DNA from 2 places in the Mesorhizobium sp. 131-2-1 genome. Region 2 is predicted to be linked to the other one. Evidence: predicted binding sites of a transcription regulator. Region 2 holds the regulator's gene; the other holds the start of a gene.

Region 1 (7,372 bases), 970 kb from region 2:
GAAGGCAAGGATGACAGCATCAAGGTTTTACGCTGGGCCTTGATCGAAGGCCACCATTCCATCGATGGCCGCGGCGGATTGTCAGGGCGAAGTCAATGGGACGCGGATGCTGTGGGATTATAGCCCACCCATGCACAGGTACTTCATTTCGAGATAATCCTCGAGGCCGTGGCGCGACCCCTCACGACCGATCCCTGATTGCTTCATTCCGCCAAAGGGTGCGGCCTCGGATGACATGCGTCCCGTATTGATGCCGACCATTCCGTATTCGAGGGCTTCAGCCACGCGCCACACGCGCTTTAGATTGGAAGCGTAGAAGTAGGCTGCAAGACCGTAAATCGTGTCATTCGCCTCGCGCACCACCTGGTCGGGATCGTTGAAGCGGATTATGGGAGCCAGCGGTCCGAAGGTTTCTTCCTGAGCGACCCGCATTGTCCTTTCGACGTCGGTGATCACCGTGGGCTCGAAGAAGGTTCCCGATTCGCCGATACGGTTGCCACCGCAACGGATCTTCCCACCCTGCCGCACAGCATCGCGAATATGATCTTCAATCTTTGCAAGCGCGCACTTATCGATCAGGGGACCGATCGCAACTTCTGGCTCGAAACCGTCACCGACGCGCAATGCACTGACGCGCTTGGTGAATTTGTCGCAGAATTCATTATACACGCTGGACTGTACGTAAAGCCGATTGGCTGAAACGCAGGTCTGGCCTGCATTCCGAAACTTTGCCTGTAGCGCACCATCGACGGCAGCGTCGACGTCTGCATCATCAAAAACAATGAAAGGAGCGTTACCACCAAGTTCGAAGCTGGTTCTTTTGATCTGATCCGAACACTCCCTCATGAGTAGCCGCCCGACCTCGGTCGACCCAGTGAAGCTGATCTTGCGGACCTTCGGGTTCGAGCAAAGTTCACGCCCAACCGCATCGCCTTCCGATGCGTAGATCAAGTTTAGAACGCCATCGGGAAAACCTGCCATCCGGGCAAGCGTGAACATAGCACCCGCGACAAGCGGTGTTTGCTCCGCGGGTTTCAGAACAATCGCGCAGCCGGCGGCAAGCGCAGGCGAAATCTTGCGAGCCACCATCGAGGCGGGAAAATTCCAAGGGGTAATGGCGCCGACAACACCGATCGGCTGTTTGATTACCAGCATACGCCTGTCGTTAGAAGGCGGCGAAATCGTCTCGCCATAGATGCGATTGGCCTCCTCGGCATACCATTGGAGGTAGGCTGCGGCATGGGCGATTTCAGACTTCGCCTCTGCAAGCGGCTTACCCATTTCAGCCGTCAAAATGGCTGCAAGATCCTCGCTGTGGTCGAGGATCAGTTGGTGCCATTCCCATAAGATGTCGGAGCGCTCGCGCGCGGTGAGCGCCGCCCAATGTTCCTGCGCAGCTTCAGCCTTATCGATTGCCTTGGAAACGTCCCGGACATCCATATCTGGAAGCTCAGCCAACAGCTCGCCCGTTGAGGGATTGAACACCGAAAAACGCCTCGTGGATTGCTCCGCCTTCCGACCAGGCACACCGGCCAGATCGTCAAATAGCTCGGGATTTTTGAGACGTCTCGTCAGCGACTGTGTCACGGTCAAACCGTCGTCCCCCTTCATGGTTAAGTTACTAGCTTCGCAACGTACTAATAAGCACAACTTGTGCCAGATGATCGGACGAAATCGTTCCGGCCCTCCGTCATTGCAAGCGCAGCTTCCCGACTGATTAGCCCATAGCAATGACAGCCTCAATCACGAGTCGCGCTAAGGCTTTCGCTCCATAACAGGCAAGCGCGGATAGAGCTCGTGAAGAGCTGGCATAGGCGGAGTCGATCATCGAAATCGCCGACGTTGGCAACAGCACTACGGTATCATTCTTTGAGCGGCTTCCACGGCCGCTCATATCAGGCATATCGAAAACCGACCGCCATGGTCGAACGTGCCATCGATGTAGTGGCTTAAGCGCTGCTAAGTCTTGATAGTCGCGCACAAAGCCATGTTTGTTCAGTACGCCACCCGAAAGCTCCACTGCGACGATGTAGTGTGGCCGTGTAGGCGCGCGCACGACAATATCACGCGAGCCCAAACCTTTTCCGACCGGCTCCGTCCCAAAAAAAGGGGGCGGCGTCGGTGCCGCCCTCTCGGTATCCGAAAGCTGATAGAGGCTAGATTAGAAATCCATGCCGCCCATGCCGCCCATGCCGCCGCCGCCCATGCCGCCAGGCATGCCGCCGCCGCCAGCCGACTCCTTCTTCGGAGCCTCCGCGATCATGGCTTCGGTGGTGACCAGCAGGCCGGCGACCGAGGCCGCGTCCTGGAGAGCCGTGCGCACGACCTTGACCGGATCGACGATGCCCATGGCGATCATGTCGCCATATTCGCCGGTCTGGGCGTTGAAACCGAAGGTCGCGCCCTTGTTCTCAAGGATCTTGCCGGCAACGATCGAGGCTTCCGCGCCGGCGTTGGCCGCGATCTGGCGGGCCGGAGCCTGCAGCGCACGACGCACGATGCTGATGCCAGCGGTCTGGTCGGAGTTTGCGCCGACAGCGTTGATGCTGAGCGAAGCGCGCAGCAGGGCAACGCCGCCGCCGGGAACGATGCCTTCTTCGACGGCTGCGCGTGTCGCGTTCAGCGCGTCATCAACGCGGTCCTTCTTTTCCTTGACTTCGACTTCCGTCGCGCCGCCGACGCGGATCACCGCAACGCCGCCCGCGAGCTTGGCGAGACGCTCCTGCAGCTTCTCCTTGTCGTAGTCCGAGGTGGTCTCCTCGATCTGCTGCTTGATCTGGGCGACGCGGCCCTGGATCTCTTCCTTCTGGCCGGCACCGTCTACGATGGTGGTGTTCTCCTTGGAGATCGACACCTTCTTGGCGCGGCCGAGCATGTCAAGGCCGACGTTCTCGAGCTTGATGCCGAGGTCTTCCGAGATGACCTGGCCACCGGTGAGGATGGCGATGTCTTCCAGCATGGCCTTGCGGCGATCACCGAAGCCCGGAGCCTTGACGGCGGCGATCTTCAGGCCGCCACGCAGCTTGTTGACGACCAGCGTGGCCAGGGCCTCGCCTTCGACGTCTTCCGAGATGATGAGCAGCGGCTTGGAGGTCTGCACGACGGCTTCGAGAACCGGCAGCATCGCCTGCAGGTTGGAGAGCTTCTTCTCGTGGAGCAGGATGTAGGCGTCCTCGAGATCGGCAACCATCTTGTCGGCGTTGGTGACGAAGTAGGGCGAGAGGTAGCCGCGGTCGAACTGCATGCCTTCGACGACTTCGAGTTCGGTCTCGGCGGTCTTGGCTTCCTCAACCGTGATGACGCCTTCGTTGCCGACCTTCTGCATCGCTTCTGCGATCATCTTGCCGACCGACTCGTCGCCATTGCCGGCGATTGTGCCGACCTGGGCAACCTCTTCCGAGGTCTTGATCTTCGTGGCGTTCTTGATCAGCGTCGAGACGACGTCGCTAACCGCGAGGTCGATGCCGCGCTTCAGGTCCATCGGGTTCATGCCGGCAGCAACAGCCTTGTGGCCTTCCTGGACGATCGACTGCGCCAGAACGGTCGCGGTCGTGGTGCCGTCGCCGGCGATGTCGTTGGTCTTCGAAGCAACTTCGCGGACCATCTGCGCGCCCATGTTTTCGAACTTGTCTTCAAGCTCGATTTCCTTGGCGACGGTGACGCCGTCCTTGGTGATGCGCGGGGCGCCGAACGACTTGTCGATGACGACGTTGCGGCCCTTGGGACCGAGCGTCACCTTCACCGCGTCGGCGAGGATGTTGACACCGCGCAGCATGCGCTCGCGGGCGTCACGGGAGAATTTTACGTCTTTGGCAGCCATTTTGTACTCCTGGGCATTTCGCCCGAAATTCAGATTGGATGGTACGGATGAAAGGCAGCGGCGTGTTAGCCGATGATGCCCATGATGTCGGCTTCCTTCATGATCAGAAGGTCTTCGCCATTGAGCTTGACTTCGGTGCCCGACCACTTGCCGAACAGGATGCGGTCGCCGGCCTTGACGTCCAGCGGAACGAGCTTGCCGGCTTCGTCGCGGGCGCCGGAACCGACGGCGATGATCTCGCCTTCCTGCGGCTTTTCCTTTGCCGTGTCGGGTATGATGATCCCGCCGGCGGTCTTGGATTCGGATTCGACTCGGCGAACGACCACGCGGTCATGAAGCGGCCGCAAATTCGACTGTGCCATTTTTACTATCCCTGGTGCGCAGGTTGAAAGGTTCTCCGTTGCCGGAGGGTGGTTAGCACTCGCTATTGGGGAGTGCTAAGATGATCGTGAGATAGGCTGTAGGTTCGTACTTAGTCAAGACGGGCGGGGGGACGGACCGGAGGGCAAAAGATGTGGAATCGGCGCGGAAGCCGGACCCCCATTTACGGCGCAAACCCACTGCCTACGCGCGTTTCGGCCGTAAGCTTTGGGCCGACTTTTGTGTCTTATTTGGAATGTGAAATTATGTGAAATTAACGGCCGAGCAGTCGGCCGGAATCGACGGCCAGCCGAACAGTCTTGAGCCTTTTGCAATTCATCCCTAACCTCGGGTTGCATCGCCAAAAGGAGCGCTCATCGCTTCGGAGAACGTGCGGAACTTCCGGTCCTTGAGGTTGCGTAGTCGCGGCGCGAAGCGTTTGCCGATCAGGGCAAACAGCCCGAAGACGTGATCGCTCGCGCCGCCCGTATCGGTGAAGTGTTCCTGGATGTCGAGGATCGTGTCCTGGTCGAACAGCCCATCGAGCACATAGGCTGCCTCGCTTTCGGTCGGGCTGATCGGCAGGATGCTGAAGTAGCCGTACTGATCTGACAGATGGCTATAGAACTTCGAGCCCGGCTCGCTGCCATAGTGCAGATTGACGTCGCCGCGCTTCGCCGCTCGGTCGCTCGCGCGAAAGAACTGCCCATCGGATGACGCGGTCGTTCCATTGCCCCAAAATCGAGAATGTGGATGCCGGGTGTGCGCATCGGTGATGCATGCTTGCGCCGCGCGATAGGTCTCCGACCGGGCATGGAAGGTTCTCATCCAGCCGATCTGGTGAGCGCTAGTAGCGCGCGGTGGACACGGCAGCGCAGCCTGATGCTGGGTCGACTGGTATGCTTGATCGCTTGTGGCGACACCGTAACCGACGCTCACCTTTCCAATTCGGAGATCATGGTTAGAGCTGCCGATTGGCTGCCACCGCTGACGGCTGGTGAGCGGTCTTAAGCGAGCAGGGTCATTTACGTATGGGCTTCGAGTGATGCCACACACGGTGCCTGCAAAAAGGGCAAATCCGACTGCTGAAAACCGCCGCAGTGCAAGCTTGACGGCCTTCTTTCCTATACCCGTCCACGCGACCCAAGCTTTTCCCACAACGAATCAATCGTGGACCGAGGAAGGTGCAGCCGAAAAACATCGGACAAGACTCGCTGCAGTTCGCTCTTCGTTTTGAGGGTTTCTGTTTCCTCAATTTGGTTCCGAATCAAGCTGAAATCCTTGTTGAACAAGTTCGCAGGCCCTTCGGCTGTCAGCACGCTCATCATGAGGCTGGATGGAAACGGCGAACGGTCCCAGCGAGCGCAGATGAAGTTGGCGCCCTCAAAATCTGAGGGCAAGGCGGTGGCTCGATCGAAACCATAAAGAGGGAACCATTCATTCCCGTTCTTGCGTTCAACGACGAGTTCTCCGCTGGCGGAGTCAGCTCGCAGGCGAAACACGTCACGGCCAGCTGTTTGCAGTTCCTCTGTATCGATCCGTAGCGGTGCAATCGGTGCTGGACCACCGAAGCCAGCGTCGGCGAGCCAGTCGACGCCCTCGATGGTTAAGATGAATGCCTGGTGTGTGCGTGGCCCACCCTCCGCAGCACCCATACGCACTCTGCAAAGGATGGGCTGGATCGTGAAACCGAGTGCTTCGAGCGCCAAGCCAAACAACTTGTTCAATTCGAAGCAATACCCCCCTCGCCGGGCATTGATCAGTTTGGCCCAGATCGAATTCTCAGTCAGATTGGGTATATCACCCAACAGCACATCGATGTTTTCAAAGGGAATCGCGCGCATTTGAGCCTGCTGAAGGGCAACAAGACCGTCGACCGTTGTCGGCACTCGAGCAAGGCCGATACGATTCAGATAGATCGCAATATTGAATGCCATGGGATGTCCTTAACACCTAGGATTCGTATTCGTTGAACGCCTGCCGAAAGCGCGATGACGTCCCAGGGTTCACGGAGCAGAGTAAGGTGGCCATCTCCCCCTATAGAAGTGAACATGCCGACCATTCCTCGTGTTCGCACTGAACCAAAGCGGCGGTTCGAGCGCTGCAAATACCCCTCGTGATCCGGAAACGCGGGCATTGCTCGTACAGGGCACTGAACATCACGGTGCTGCAAAAACGGGTACACAAAGGACTTCCGATCCACAGCGGATTGCAACAGTCGACCTTCTCAGGCCTCCGCTCATGGTGACTCGCTGTGGCTCACTACGATTGGTCGAGATAAGCGTCGAACGCGGCAGCAACAGAGCGAAGCAAAATGCGATGGCCATGCCGCACGCGGATGAAGCCATTCTCGACGTCCACTATCCCGTCGTCGGCCAGCATCGCCAAGCGCTCAGCTGAATCGAGAAAATGGGTCCAATCAAATCCGTGGGCGGCACAGATTGCCGGTACGTCGGCCTCGAGATCACACATCAGTCGCTCGATGATTGCGCCTCGGACGCGGTCTTCGCCGATGAGACGGTAGCCCTTCGACGTTGCCAAGCGACCAGCTGCGATATGCTGACTATAGGCCTCCAGCGCGCCTGCGTTCTCGACGTAACCCTCTCCAACACGCCCGATAGCCGACGCACCAAAGGCGATCAGGGTTTTGCAGGTGTCGGCAGAGTAACCTTGGGAGTTGCGCCGCAGGCGACCGGTTTTCTGAGCCAATGCGAGCTCGTCGTCCGGCAAGGCGAAGTGGTCGACCCCAATCTCTCGGTAGCCGGCAGCAACCAGCGTCTCGGCGACGGCCGCAGCTTGTTCGGCGCGGGCAGCGCTGTCCGGTAGTCCTGCCTTTTCGATGAGGCGCTGATGTTTATTAGAAGACGGCGTGTGAGCGTATCCGAACACGGCAATCCGCTGCGGGCGCATCGCCACCGCCACCGTGGCGGTCTGGACGCAGGACTGCATCGTCTGATTGGGAAGACCGTAGATGAGATCGATGTTAATGCGGTTTATTCCCTGCTGGCGCAGGTTTTCGACGGCAGTCGCCGTCTGCTCTACACTCTGGATACGATTGATCGCTTTTTGAACACTGGGGTCGAAACTTTGCACGCCGAGGCTCGCGCGGTTCACCCCGGCTGCACTTAAGGCTTCGGCCATCTCCGCGGTGAACGTGCGCGGATCGATCTCGACGGCGATGGCGGTCTTTTG
Region 2 (7,372 bases):
TCGGCCAGGCCGTGCGAGCCCGTTCGACGTCGGGATGCCAGGCTACCAGCATGACTAGATAGATGTCGGCGATTGAGAGCGTGTCGCCGACCAGCCAATCCCGTCCGGCAAGGGCCTTGTCGAGTACGGTAAAGCCGCGATCCATCTCCGTGATTGCCGCCTCTTTTACGGCCTTCACGCCTTCCGCGTCGGCAGTGTAGCGACGAGCATAAAAGAAGCGCAGCACCGCCGGGTAGAGGACCGACGACATGAAGGCCATCCAGCGCAGGAAGTCGGCGCGCGCGGCCGAGCCCGCCGCCGGCGCCAGCCCGGCCTCCGGATGGCGCTCGGCCAGCAGGATGCAGATCGCCGCCGATTCGGTCATCGATTGGCCGTCCGGCAAGGTCAGGACCGGCACCTGGTTCAACGGGCTGATGTCGAGAAAGGCCTGGTCGGGCGGGTCCTTCTTCGGCACGTCGATCTGGTCGAATGGCGCGCCGGTCAATGCCAGCGCCGCCTCGACGACGAAGCCGCCGCTGCCGGGGCGCGTGTAAAGTCTGTACATGAATCTCTCCCAACCACCCCCAGGGGGCCGGGCAGATTTGCACCGGAAGCCGCGCGGCGCTCAAGCGGCGCGCGGACGCCACAGGGGTTTTTTCAGCGGTCCAGCGTGCCGCGAGGCTTCGTCGAGGCTGCTTACGCCCCCAGCCCGTCGAAAAGGATGGTCGACAGATAGCGCTCGGCGAAGGACGGGATGACGACGACCAGCGTCTTGCCCCTGTTCTCCGGCCGCGAGCCGACGACGATCGCCGCCTGGAGTGCTGCGCCCGACGAGATGCCGACCGGCACGCCTTCGAGACGAGCGACGAGACGCGCATTGGCGACCGAATCCTCATTGGAGACCCTGACGATCTCGTCATAGATCGAGGTGTCGAGGATTTTCGGCGCGAAGCCGGCGCCGATGCCCTGGATCTTGTGCGGGCCGGGCTGGCCGCCGGACAGCACCGGCGAGGCTTCCGGCTCGACGGCCACGACATGGACCGAGGGCTTGCGCTTCTTCAGCACCTGGCCGACGCCGGTGATGGTGCCGCCGGTGCCGATGCCGGCGACGAAGATGTCGACCTCGCCCTGGGTGTCGTTCCAGATCTCCTCGGCCGTGGTGCGGCGGTGGATCTCCGGATTGGCCGGGTTCTCGAACTGCTGCGGGATGATGGCGTCTGGCAAGGTGGCGGCGAGTTCGTCGGCCTTGGCAATGGCGCCCTTCATGCCCTTGGGACCTTCGGTCAGCACCAGCTCGGCGCCGAGCAGCGCCAGCATCTTGCGCCGCTCGACCGACATGGTCTCCGGCATGGTCAGGATCAGCTTGTAGCCCTTGGCGGCGGCGGCGAAGGCAAGCGCGATGCCGGTGTTGCCGGAGGTCGGCTCGATCAGCGTGGTCCTGCCGGGGGCGATGCGGCCCGAGGCTTCCAGCGCCTCGATCATGGCGACGCCGATACGGTCCTTGACCGAAGCGATCGGGTTGAAGAATTCGAGCTTGGCCAGGAGGTTGGCGACGACGCCCTTCTCCTTGGCGAACTTGTCGAGCCGCACCAGGGGCGTGTCGCCGATCGTCTCGGTGATCGAATTGAAGACGCGGCCGCGGCCGGGCACGCGCGCGGAGGTGACGGGCTTGTTCATTGTTTCGCTCCCAGATCAGGCAATTGCATTCAGCGACAGAATAGGGCTTTCAAACGCGCAAGATAGGCTGCCGGCCGAAAATATCCGAGTGGGGCGCGTGCTGAAAACGCTCCCGCCCTGGAAAAGCATTTTCCGGATCGGCCCGTTTCCGGAATGGATTGGCGGAAACGTCGACGCGATGAGATGCGCGCTCTACTGGCGGGCGGCGATCGCCGCCGCCGCACCCGCCATGAAGCCCGCGGCGGTGCGGTTCAGCGCCTTGAGCGCCCGCGGCGACTTCAGGAACCAGCGCGCCTTGGCCGCCAGCGCCAGATAGGGCACCAGCACCACCAGCAGCACAATGACGGTGAGCGCGACGAGGATGCTGTAGTCGGCCAGCGTGATCGTCTTCAGGTCGACGATGGTCGGCGTGATGGCAAGGTAGAAGATCATCGTCTTCGGATTGCCGAGCGTGACGGTCAGGCCGGCCAGGAAGGATGCGAACAACCCGCCCTTGCCCTTCCTCGCCTCGACTGTCTCCGGCGTGATGCCGCTGGTCCAGAAGCGCCAGCCGAGGAAAGCGAGGTAGGCGACGCCCGCCCATTTGATCGCCAGGAAGACCATGCCGAAGGTCTGCGCGACGAAGGCAAGGCCGAGCACCACGGCGGTGAGATAGGTGAGGTCGCCGAGGATCAGGCCGAACGACATGGCCAGCGACGAGCGGAAGCCGGAACCGAGCGCCCGCGCCACAAGCGCGGTGACGCCAGGGCCCGGAATGGCGGCGGCGATGCCGAGGGCGGCGCTGTAGGCGATGAATCCGGTGAGGGTCATGGGCTGGTCCTGGCGCGGGCGGCGCGGAAAGCGGCCCTTTTGCCACAAAACAAGGGCCTGGAGAATTCCCTCGCGGCGGGATTCGGTTGCACCAGGAGCGGCGATCTCAGGACCGGCCGTCGCCATAGGTGACGCGCCAGATGGTGCCGTTGCCGTCCTCGGTGAGGATCAGCGCGCCATCCTTCGCGACAGTGACGCCGACCGGCCGGCCCCAGACATCGTCGTCGGAGATGACGAAGCCGGTGGCGAAATCCTCATACTCGCCGGTCGGCTTGCCATCCTCGAATTTCAGCCGCACCACCTTGTAGCCGGTGCGCACGCCGCGGTTCCACGAGCCGTGCAGGGCGACGAAGGCATCGCCCCGATATTCGGCCGGGAAGCTCTTTCCCTCATAGAAGGCGATGTTGAGCGGCGCCGAATGCGCCTGCATCAGCACGTCGGGAACGGTGACCTTGCCGGCGAGATCCGGGCGCGCGCCCGCGTGGCGCGGGTCCTCGTTGGCGCCGATGTAATACCAGGGCCAGCCATAGAAGGCGCCGTCCTTGACGGTGGTGGCATATTCGAAGGGAACGTTGTCGCCGAGCCCGTCGCGCTCGTTGACGACGCACCAGAGCCCGCCCGTCTGCGGCTGCACGGTCATGCCGGAGCAGTTGCGCAGGCCGGTGGCGAAGCTGCGTCGGTTCCTGCCGTCGGGATCGAAGGCCAGCACGTCGGCGCGGCCTTCCTCAGAGCCCCAAATGGCGCCAAGCGGCGCCGACGTCGCCCATCGCTCGAGCCCGCCCTCCGGCTCGGCGCCGACGTCCTCGGCGATATTCGAACCGGAGCCGACGGACAGATAGAGCGTCTTGCCATCCGGGGAAAAAGCTATGTCGCGCGTCCAGTGATGGCTGGAGGGGATGTCCTGGACGATGGTTTCCAGCTTGCCCTGCGCCTTCAGGTCGCCGTCGCGATAGGCGAAGCGCATGACGCTGTTGCTATTGGCGACATAGACCCATTGCGGCCTGTCGCCCGGCGGGTAGAAGGCGATGCCATAGGGCCGGGTCAGCCCTTCGGCGAAAATGGCTTGCTCCGCCGGCTTCGCGCCGCCCTCGGCGAGGCGATAGACCCGGATCTGGTTGGCCTTGCTGTCGGCGACGAACAGGTCGCCATTGGGTGCCGCGCGCACGACCCGCGGATTGTCGATACCGGAGGCGACAAGCTCGATGGAGAAGCCGGGCGGCACGAGCGGCTTGACCCCTTCCGGGCGATCGGCGATGCCGGCGCCGTTCGATGACGAGCGGGTCAGGTAAGGCGCCGGCAGGTCCTGCGGCTTGATCAGGCGGCGAACGCCCGGACGGTCGGCTTTCCAGTCGCCGAAGGCCCTCTTGCCGGTCAACACCGGCTGGTCCGCCTGTTGCGCCAGCGCTGTGGTGGCGACCAGCACGGCAGCTCCCGCAAGACAGGCAAACCGGATCATACCGTCCTCCAGGGTTGGTCTCGCCACGGACCGGCCAAGGGCAGGGCAAACAACGGCAAGATCCGACAGGCGTTCCGCAGGGAAGCTCGCCACACGTGAATTTGAGGCCGGTTTCCTGGGTGCTCAGCTGCCTTCGGCGTAGAAATCATCGTCGAGGCGCTTTTCCAGCGCGACTAGGTCGGCGGGCAGCGGCAGGCCCATGGCGCGCAATTCCTGCAGCTTCTCGCGCAGCTGCTCCTGTATCTCGTGCTGGTCCTCGGGCTGATTGACCATTTCCTCGAGCAACATGCTGATCTGGGCCTTCAGCGATTCCAGCGCCATTCTTTTTCTCCTCGTCAGCCTGTGTCTTCCAGGGTGTGTCGAGATTCAGGTCAGGCCGCGCCGAGCACGGTGCCTCAACTGAATATCAATGCACCTTACCGCAGCATGCGCGAAATAAGCTGCGCCGTATAGTCGACCATCGGCACGATGCGGGCATAGTTCAGCCGCGTCGGACCGATGACGCCGAGCGCGCCGACGACGCGGGCGTCCTTGTCGCGATAGGGCGCCACCACCAGCGACGAGCCGGACAGCGAAAACAGCTTGTTCTCCGAGCCGATGAAGATGCGCACGCCCGGACCTTCCTCGGCGAGGTCGAGAAGTTGCAGCAGCCCGTCCTGCGTCTCCAGATCCTCGAACAGATGGCGCAGCAATTCGATGTCGGCCTGGGCGGTGACGTTTTCCAAGAGGTTGGCGCGGCCGCGCACGATGAGGCGCGCCGGCAGGCCGCTTTCGGCGCCCGCCCAGACCGCCAAGCCCTTCTCGACCAGGTCCTGCGACAGCGTGTCGAGGGCGGCCCTGGTCTCGTCCTTGATGCGGGCGATCTCGACGCGCGCCTCGGCCAGCGTACGGCCGCGGATGTGGGCGTTGAGGAAGTTGGACGCCTCGTGCAGCTGCGAGACGGTGGTGCCGGCCGGCAGGTCGACGACGCGGTTCTCGACATCGCCGTTCTGCGACACCAACACGGCCAACGCCTTGGTCGGCTCGAGCTGGATGAATTCGATGTGCTTCAGCGCTACCTCGTTCTTGGCGGCAAGCACCAGGCCAGCCCCGCGCGACATGCCCGACAGCATCTGGCTGGCCTCGGTCAGCATATGCTCCAGCGTGGCGCCGGAGCCGGAAGCGCGCACCTGCGCCTCGATGATGCGCCGCTCCTCGTCGGAGAGGTCGCCAAGCTCCATGAAGGCGTCGACGAAGAAGCGCAGGCCGGTCTGCGTCGGCAAACGGCCGGCCGAGATGTGCGGGGCATAGATCAGGCCGAGATGCTCGAGATCGCTCATCACATTGCGGATGGTGGCCGGCGACAACGAGGAGGGCAGGATGCGCGACAGGCTGCGCGAGCCGACCGGCTCGCCGTCCCTGAGATAGGATTCGACGATGCGCCGGAAGATGTCGCGCGATCGCATATCGAGCGACTGGAGCACGGGCGACTGCGATGCCGGATCGACTGCCTTGGTCATTCGAGCCAAAAACCTCCTGCTCAAATATAGACTTAGGCCGTGCCCGCGCAACCCGGTCCATTTTCCTTTGCGCCATGGGCCGCATGCGTCTACAAGCCGCCGACGAATCCTTGAAAACCAAAAGAAAGAAGAAAGAGGCCTCGATGCGCCCCTCCAAACGCCAAGCCGACGAAATGCGCGCCATCTCCTTCGAGCGCGGCGTCTCCAAGCACGCCGAAGGCTCGTGCCTGGTGAAGTTCGGCGACACGCATGTCCTGTGCACGGCAAGCCTCGAGGAAAAGGTGCCGGCCTGGATGCGCAATTCCGGCAAGGGCTGGGTGACGGCCGAATACGGCATGCTGCCGCGCTCGACCGGCGAGCGTATGCGCCGCGAGGCTTCCACCGGCAAGCAGGGCGGCCGCACGCTGGAGATCCAGCGGCTGATCGGCCGCTCGCTCCGCGCCGTGGTCGACCTGCAGGCGCTGGGCGAACAGCAGATCACCGTCGACTGCGACGTGATCCAGGCCGATGGCGGCACCCGCACCGCCTCGATCACCGGCGGCTGGGTGGCACTCTATGACTGCCTGCGCTGGATGGAGGCGCGGCAGATGGCCAGCGTCGCCAAGGTGCTGAAAGACCATGTCGCGGCGATCTCCTGCGGCATCCATGACGGCCAGCCGGTCATCGACCTCGACTATCTCGAGGATTCCTCGGCCGGCACCGACGCCAATTTCGTCATGACCGGCAAGGGCGGCATCGTCGAGATCCAGGGCACGGCGGAAGGCGAACCGTTTTCCGAGGAGCAGTTCGCTGCGCTGATGAACCTCGCCAAGAAAGGCATTTCGCGCCTGGTCAGCCTGCAGCAGATGGCGGTGGCTTAGGCTCTTGTCATGACGCCTTCCGCCATCCTTGAATCGGCTCTCTACGTCACCGATCTGGCTGCGGCGGAAGCCTTTTACGCCGACGTGCTCGGGCTCGATCTGATCGGCAGGGTCGAAGGCCGCCACGTCTTCTTCCGCTGCGGAACTGGCGTGCTGCTGCTGTTCAACGCCGAGGCGACCAAAATCCCGCCGGCGCCCGACGCCAGGCTGAAAGTGCCCCCGCATGGCACGGTCGGCCAGGGCCATCTCTGCTTCGCCGCGAGCGCCGACGAGATCGCTGGCTGGCGCAAGCATCTCGCGGCGAGGAACATCGCCATCGAAAGCGACTTCCAATGGCCGCAAGGCGGGCGCTCGATCTATTTTCGCGACCCTTCGGGCAATTCAATCGAATTCGCCGAGCCAGGGATCTGGGGCCTCTGATGCATCAGCTCAACGGACACAAAATCGTCGTCGCCAGCCACAATGAAGGCAAGCTGCGCGAGTTCGCCGACCTGATGGCGCCGTTCGGCTTCGAGGCCAAATCGGCGAAGGAATATGGCCTGCCGGAGCCGGACGAGACCGGCACCACCTTCGAGGAGAACGCCTACATCAAGGCATACGCTGCGGCCAAGGCCACCGGCCTGCCGGCGCTGTCCGATGATTCCGGGCTCTGCGTCGACGCGCTCGACGGCGCGCCCGGCGTCTACACCGCCAACTGGGCCGAGACGCCGGACGGCAGCCGGGATTTCGGCATGGCCATGCAGCGCACCGAAGTGGCGCTGCAGGAAGTCGGCGCGGCCGAGCCCGCGCAGCGCACGGGCCGCTTTGTCGCCGTCATCTGCCTGGCCTTTCCCGATGGCGAGGCCGAGTATTATCGCGGCGAAGCCGAGGGAACGCTGGTCTGGCCGCCGCGCGGCGCGCTCGGCTTCGGCTACGACCCGGTGTTCCTGCCCAACGGTTTCGACAAGACCTTCGGCGAGATGAGCGCCGAGCAAAAGCACGGCTGGAGGCCCGGTCAGCCGACGGCGCTGTCGCACCGCGCCCGCGCCTTCCAGAAATTCGCCAAAGCGCGGCTGGGGTCGGCCTGAGATGCTGCTCGACCGCAGTCCCGG

What was found. Region 2 encodes HrcA, which represses chaperone genes, less so after heat shock. Its sites were predicted from a motif close to GTTAGCACTCNCNNNNNGNGAGTGCTAAC; they were not measured.
Region 1: the regulator HrcA is predicted to act here: its motif matches at 4,234-4,262, upstream of groES (co-chaperone GroES).

What each region holds. Positions count from the first base shown of each region.
Region 1 covers NZ_AP023247.1:6,642,998-6,650,369, reverse strand. The annotation lists gene JG743_RS31970 (NAD-dependent succinate-semialdehyde dehydrogenase) at 118-1,611, opposite strand; gene groL (chaperonin GroEL) at 2,162-3,820, opposite strand; gene groES (co-chaperone GroES) at 3,886-4,182, opposite strand; partial or broken gene JG743_RS31950 (Tn3 family transposase) at 4,547-5,038, opposite strand; gene JG743_RS31945 (arylamine N-acetyltransferase family protein) at 5,305-6,117, opposite strand; gene hemN (oxygen-independent coproporphyrinogen III oxidase) at 6,443-7,372, opposite strand, start outside.
Region 2 covers NZ_AP023247.1:786,503-793,874, forward strand. The annotation lists gene JG743_RS03730 (glutathione S-transferase family protein) at 1-544, opposite strand, end outside; gene cysK (cysteine synthase A) at 676-1,656, opposite strand; gene JG743_RS03740 (LysE family translocator) at 1,849-2,466, opposite strand; gene JG743_RS03745 (PQQ-dependent sugar dehydrogenase) at 2,573-3,922, opposite strand; gene JG743_RS03750 (hypothetical protein) at 4,046-4,243, opposite strand; gene hrcA (heat-inducible transcriptional repressor HrcA) at 4,339-5,421, opposite strand; gene rph (ribonuclease PH) at 5,565-6,281, shown strand; gene JG743_RS03765 (VOC family protein) at 6,291-6,701, shown strand; gene rdgB (RdgB/HAM1 family non-canonical purine NTP pyrophosphatase) at 6,701-7,348, shown strand; gene hemW (radical SAM family heme chaperone HemW) at 7,350-7,372, shown strand, end outside.